3 regions of the Neobacillus canaveralius genome follow, and region 3 is predicted to be linked to each of the others. Evidence: riboswitches for the same ligand, from Rfam matches in the RefSeq annotation. Region 3 holds a riboswitch; each other region holds the start of a gene.

Region 1 (2,274 bases), 450 kb from region 3:
TCGATGACCAGCCGTGCTCATCATCACCAATTAAGCGGCGTTTTGGGTCTGCAGATAAAGTGGTTTTTCCTGTCCCAGAAAGACCGAAGAACAAAGCAACATCACCTTCAACACCAATATTAGCAGAGCAGTGCATAGAGAAAATATTATTCTCAGGCAGCAGGTAGTTCATTATTGAGAAGATTGATTTTTTCATTTCACCAGCATATTCCGTTCCGCCGATTAAGATCGTCCGTTTTTCGAAAGAGATAATAATAAAGGTTTCAGACTTTGTTCCGTCTATAACCGGATTTGCTTTAAAGTTAGGAGCCGAAATGACAGTGAATCCGGGTTTATGTGTCAGCAATTCCTCTTCACTAGGCCGAATAAACAATTGATGGGCGAATAAATTATGCCAAGCATATTCATTCACAATTTGAATCGGCAATTGGGTCTTTTTATCAGCACCTGCAAACCCTTTAAAGACGAATATTTCATTTTTTTCTTTTAAGTAGTCTAAAACTTTTTGATAGAGGTTATTAAATATTTCTTCTGAAATTGGCTGATTTAAATTGCCCCAATCAATTTTATCCTTAATGGATTCTTCCATGACAATAAATTTGTCTTGAGGAGATCTTCCAGTATATTTACCTGTTGATACACTTATCGCACCAGTTGAGGTTAGTTTTCCCTCATTCCTAGATAGAATTTTTTCCACTAATTGAGGAACAGACATTTGAATGTGCACATGGCTTTCTTCCAGCAATTGGCTTAATTCATTTGGGACATGTACTGAATTCATCAGAACGAACCTTCCTTTTCAAGTTTTTAATTGTCAATATATTCATAAAAAGTATAACACATTTAATTTAATAGTCTATACTAATTGGTAAATTTGGGTTGTATTATTAAGTATTAAATTTAAATGGAAAAATTTCATATATTTATCCTTAATTTGCTAGCAAATTCGTTGACAACGCTCGACAGGTTCAAGTATGATACTAATTTGAACGGATACTCTCTTATCCTGAGCTGGTGGAGGGACAGGCCCTATGAAACCCAGCAACCTGCTTTATGAGAAGACCATCCTATTTATTGGTCCTATTCTCAAGTGCGAAGGTGCTAATCTGACGCAAGGCTTTGACCTTGAACGATAAGAGTGAAAGGACCGGAACAACCTTTCCTCACAATGGTAAGGTTTTTTGTTTTGTATAGACCTTTTATCAATAGAGTTACTAATAAAAATCCTTTGTTTATTTCATACTAAGGGAATGAGTACCGTATCAATTTCAGTGGTTCTAGAAGTATTCCTGTAACCTTCAAATGGACCTTGATTTATCTCATAATATAGGAGGAAATCAGATGTCAACAAAACGTCGTCGTTTGTTCACTTCTGAATCAGTTACCGAAGGTCATCCAGATAAAATCTGTGACCAAATATCTGATTCGATTTTAGATGCCATTTTAGCAAAGGATGCAAATGCCCGGGTTGCTGCTGAAACATCCGTCACAACTGGATTAGTCTTAGTTGCAGGTGAAATCACTACATCTACTTACGTTGATATTCCAAAAATCGTTCGTGAAACAATTAAGGGTATTGGCTATAATCGTGCAAAATATGGCTTTGACTCCGAGACATGTGGTGTTATCACTTCTATTGGTGAGCAATCTCCTGACATTGCGATGGGGGTCGATCAGGCTCTAGAAGCACGTGAAGGGCAAATGTCTGATGAAGAAATCGAAGCTATTGGTGCAGGAGACCAAGGTTTAATGTTTGGTTTTGCATGTAATGAAACCAAAGAATTAATGCCTCTTCCCATTTCCTTGGCACACAAGCTTGCACGTCGTTTAACAGAGGTTCGTAAAGAGGAAATTCTTCCTTACCTGCGTCCAGATGGAAAGACACAAGTAACGGTAGAATATGATGAGAATGACAAACCTGTCCGTATCGATACGATTGTTATTTCTACACAGCACCATCCCGAAATTACGTTAGAGCAAATCCAACGTAACGTAAAAGAGTATGTGATTAATCCAGTTGTGCCGAAAGAACTAATTGATGAAAATACAAAGTATTTCATTAATCCAACAGGTCGTTTTGTTATCGGTGGACCTCAAGGAGATGCAGGTTTAACAGGACGTAAAATTATTGTAGATACGTATGGTGGTTATGCACGTCACGGCGGTGGAGCTTTCTCTGGTAAAGATCCTACAAAAGTTGACCGTTCTGCAGCCTATGCCGCTCGTTATGTTGCAAAGAATATTGTAGCAGCAGGACTTGCTGATAAAGTTGAA
Region 2 (2,274 bases), 350 kb from region 3:
TCCTTCTTTTAATTTAGCTAGTGCATGTTCAAGGTCTTCAATGATGTCTGTTGGGTCTTCAAGTCCTACAGAGAATCTTAATAGTCGATTACAAACACCTGACTGAATTCGAATCTCTTCTGGAATATCGGCATGTGTCTGTGTTGCAGGATAGGTGATAAAGCTTTCAGTTCCACCAAGACTTTCAGCAAAGCAGATCAGTGAAAGACTTTGAAGGAATGGATTGACCCATGCTTCATCTTGTAAGCGGAAGGATACCATTCCACCTTTTCCTGGGTACAGTACATCTGTAATACCATCATGGTTAGACAGGTATTCAACAATCGCTTTTGCATTGCGTTCATGTCTTTCCATTCTTAGTGACAATGTTTTCATTCCACGCATTACTAACCAGGAATCAAAAGGACTTAAGACACCGCCTGCTCCGTTATGGTGGAAGGCAAGAGCCTCGCAAAGTTCTTTCCCCTTGGCAACAACAAGACCAGCAAGAACATCATTATGACCGCCTAAGTATTTGGTTGCACTATGGATGACAATATCTGCACCTAGCAGGATTGGTTGCTGAATTAGTGGTGTGTAGAAGGTATTGTCGACAATCAGCAAGATTCCGTGTTTTTTTGCGATTTCTGAAACAGCCGCAATATCTGATTCCTGCATAAGCGGATTTGTTGGTGTTTCTAGGAAAATTGCTTTTGTCTGCGGAGTTATGTTACTTTCAATCAATTCAATATTACAGGTATTTACATAATTTGTTTGTAATCCCCATTTTTTGAAGCCTTGTTCTAGTAATCTATAAGTACCACCATATAAATCCTCGCTCACAATCCATTCGTCCCCAGACTCGAAAAGAGAAAGAATTGTAAAAATAGCTGCCATACCCGAACTACAGGCAAATCCTTGATCTGCACCTTCTAAATCGGCAATCGCCTTTTCAAGCAGCTGTCGAGTCGGATTACCTGTCCGTGTGTAATCAAACCCTGTTGACTGCCCAATACCCTCATGACGGTAGGCAGTTGAAAAATAAACGGGAGGATTAACCGTCCCTGTCGCAGTTTCGCTGCGATTTCCAATTTGAGCTAGCTTCGTATCAATCTTATACATGGTCAACCACTCCTATATGAATAATAAAAAAAGTCTTCTTTAAGAAGAAGACTTTGGATGCTGTAAGCATTGTCATTCTTCTTATCTTCCAAGTTACCAATAACTTGTTGGACTTAGCACCTTTTCAATGAAATAACCATTGATGGTTGCTGAGGCGTCATAGGGCCATTCCCTCTACCTCTCTTGATAAGAACATAAGTATTTAGATTATTTATAAAATTTACTACAAATAGAAAGCCTAGTCAACATTTTTCTATTAATAATGACATAATAATGTTTGAAAGGTATAAAATGATGTATTTTCTAAGTTCGATATAAGTGATTTTCAGATTGACACGTTCTGTATAAAGAACTAAAATAAACTATATAGGGAAATAAAACCAAATTTTTTTATGATTATATTCTTTATTAAGTACAAAATCGCACTTTATATGTTTTTAATGGTGATGTCTCCTTTCCATTATCCCAGGAGGCACTCGGTCATACTGTGGGTCAGTGAACCTTAGACGCTAGTCGTCAAGAGTATGATGTGAGGACGGGTTAAATGCCCATTTTATAAAAATTTTCATTATGTGCTTTTAAAAGGAGTATATAATTAAAATTTTTCAAGAAAAAGAAAGGGGTGGGAACATGACTTTTCGACTGAGAATTTCTTTGTTTATATTATTTGATACATGTATTTTATTTTCATCGATTATCCTTAGTCATTATTTGGTAGAAGGAGACGTTACACTAAGTAGCCCTACTGCCAATTTCACGTTGGTGCTTTTGCTCACTCATTATGCCTTAACATATAGAAGCAAATTGTACAAAAAAGCATGGGAATATGCGAGTATAGGGGAATTATTAAGCATTTTTAAGGTTGTGAGTATATCAATTATTATTGCAGCATTGGTACAACAAGTGTTTTTTCATCTATCAAACTATCGATTTTTTACCGTTACATGGTTGATGAACTTAATTTTTATTGGTGGTACTCGATTCAGTTGGAGATTATTTCAGGAGAATTTTCTGATTAATGAAAAAAATAAAAGACGAACACTCATTGTAGGTGCAGGATCTGCTGGGATGATGGTGGCAAGGCAAATAAGAAAGAATAATAAAGCAGATCTATTGCCAGTTGGGTTTATCGATGATGACTTAAAAAAGCGGAATCTTGATATTTTAGGTATT
Region 3 (2,274 bases):
CTGTCACTTCCTTTATGCTGATTTTCTTCTGGTTGATGTAGGTTAATGCACGGATGATTTCTTTGTCAGAGCCTTGGAACTCAACAATTAAGTTTCCAAACGGTGTGCCTTGAAGCTCAGTAATGGTTCCGAACAGGACATTGATATGAATATCAAACTGTTTGGCAAGTTCGGAGAGCAGGGGCTGACCGGATGTGCTGCCTACAAAATTAATTCGGTAAACCTTTTGCATTCCGTCATGTTTTTGAATGATTTCTTTTATAGAATCAGGGATCTGGTCGTTCATGACAGAGCTTACAAAGTTCTTTGCCGTCTCCGTTTTAGGAGATGAAAAGACGTTAAACACCGTGCCTTCTTCAATAATTTTACCGGACTCAATCACTGCCACTCGGTCGCAAATTTCTCTGATGACCGCCATTTCATGGGTAATGATTAGAATGGTTATGTTGTATTCCTTATTGATTTTTTTCAACAGCTGTAAAATGGAGCTGGTTGTCTGTGGATCAAGTGCAGATGTGGCCTCATCACAAAGTAGAATCGATGGCTGTGTTGCCAAGGCCCTTGCAATTCCAATTCGCTGCTTTTGTCCGCCTGAAAGCTGGTCAGGATAATAGTCCGCCTTGTCGGCCAACCCGACAAATTCTAGTAATTCCTGAACGCGCTTCTTAATACCATCCTTTGGAACTTTGGCAAGTGTCAGAGGCATTGCGACGTTGGCAAACACTGTTTTTGAGTTTAATAGATTAAAGTGTTGAAAAACCATGCCAATATTTTTCTTAATCTCACGGACTTCTTTTACGGACATCGAAGTGAGGTCATGACCATCGACGATTACACTACCTGAGGTCGGACGCTCTAGTAAGTTTACACAGCGGATAAGTGAACTTTTCCCAGCACCGCTAAACCCGATTACTCCGAAAATCTCTCCCTTATTAATCTTCAAATCAATTCCATTCAAAGCTGCAACCTGCTGCCCGCCACTTTCATAAACCTTTTTAAGATTCTGAAATTCGATCATGGTGTATCTCTCCTTTTTTAACAAATAAAAAACCCTCTTCTTGGAAACAAGAAGAGGGCATGCCGATGCAAAGTAATAGCAAAAAACTCTTCTTATCTCCCAAGCTTGCTGCTTGCTGGATTTGGCACAGTCCCCAATTGGTTCCGCTGCCGAGGTGTCATAGGGCCAGTCCCTCAACCTCTCTGGATAAGAAATATTATTCAGTTAAAAATAAAAAACCTCTTCTTGAAAAAGAAGAGGGCAAATTGAAATAATTAGCGTCCTCTTCTTATCTATCAAGTCGCACTTGCTGGATTTGGCACAGAATCTTGTGATTCCGCTGCCGAGGTGTCATAGGGCCAGTCCCTCAACCTCTCTTGATAAGAAGTATTTTTACTTTATTCATTTTTTGAACTTGTTAATTAATTTACTGTAGGGATAGTGAAAAGTCAAATCCCTTTTTTAAAATAATAATTAATTCCTTGGTTTTAAAGCGTTCTCAGTGCTTATAAATAGGCATTTTTAATAAATAAAAAAAATTTACTGCTGGCCTTCGCAAAAAACAAAAAAAGAGCGATAGTTTTCGCTCTCTTTCTTGAACTTTAAACAACTATCTTCTTTTTACCAAACAAAGTACCCCTTGGATGATTAACACAAGTGAGAATAAAAGGACAGCTATGACACCAATTAGGAGAACTAACGGACTAAGCGGCGCTAAGAATCCAGTTAGCTCTACTCTTAATAAGGCAAAACCGGCAAGGATACATAAGAAGTATAAAAACGGACTGCGATCTAATACACTCATTGCATATTCACTCCTTTCTTGGGGTTAATTCATTACTATTCATAAAAGGAGTATTTTATTTACCAGAATAATAAATCAGTCACAAATAACTATTTATTTGGAAAATTAATCCTCCTGTTCGGGTGGGTAGAGTAGGTCTTTTGGCATTTTATCTGGATGAGGATTGATAGGTGACTATATGAGCAAGGATTTGGAAAGTATAATTTTTAATTAGTTGTTTTTGAAGGAGATAGTCCATCCATGTGGAAGCTGGTATTTATTTTCTTTTTTATTCTTGTTATCATTGCTTTTCTAGTCCCAAAGAGATTGACTAAAATTGAATTATATACAACGAGTCTTTTTGCTTTGGTATTTGGTATCAATGTAGATTTGGTTCTCGTCTTTAAATACCATTTGTACGGATATTTTGGTGAAGGTTTTCAATGGCTGGGGTTTGTTGGAGAATTTCTTTACTTTATTCCAGTCAGTATTT

The links. Region 3 has a riboswitch for S-adenosylmethionine ahead of ABC255_RS04120 (methionine ABC transporter ATP-binding protein). Riboswitches for the same ligand answer to the same signal wherever they lie in the genome.
Region 1: another riboswitch for S-adenosylmethionine. It lies ahead of metK (methionine adenosyltransferase); the one in region 3 lies ahead of ABC255_RS04120 (methionine ABC transporter ATP-binding protein).
Region 2: another riboswitch for S-adenosylmethionine. It lies ahead of ABC255_RS05765 (methionine biosynthesis PLP-dependent protein); the one in region 3 lies ahead of ABC255_RS04120 (methionine ABC transporter ATP-binding protein).

Annotation. Positions count from the first base shown of each region.
Region 1 covers NZ_JBDFLL010000001.1:1,296,465-1,298,738, forward strand. The annotation lists gene pckA (phosphoenolpyruvate carboxykinase (ATP)) at 1-781, opposite strand, end outside; SAM riboswitch class I at 999-1,139, shown strand; gene metK (methionine adenosyltransferase) at 1,342-2,274, shown strand, end outside.
Region 2 covers NZ_JBDFLL010000001.1:1,194,330-1,196,603, forward strand. The annotation lists gene ABC255_RS05765 (methionine biosynthesis PLP-dependent protein) at 1-1,101, opposite strand, end outside; SAM riboswitch class I at 1,180-1,294, opposite strand; gene ABC255_RS05770 (polysaccharide biosynthesis protein) at 1,732-2,274, shown strand, end outside.
Region 3 covers NZ_JBDFLL010000001.1:847,370-849,643, forward strand. The annotation lists gene ABC255_RS04120 (methionine ABC transporter ATP-binding protein) at 1-1,018, opposite strand, end outside; SAM riboswitch class I at 1,108-1,211, opposite strand; SAM riboswitch class I at 1,284-1,384, opposite strand; gene ABC255_RS04125 (hypothetical protein) at 1,608-1,802, opposite strand; gene ABC255_RS04130 (CBO0543 family protein) at 2,043-2,274, shown strand, end outside.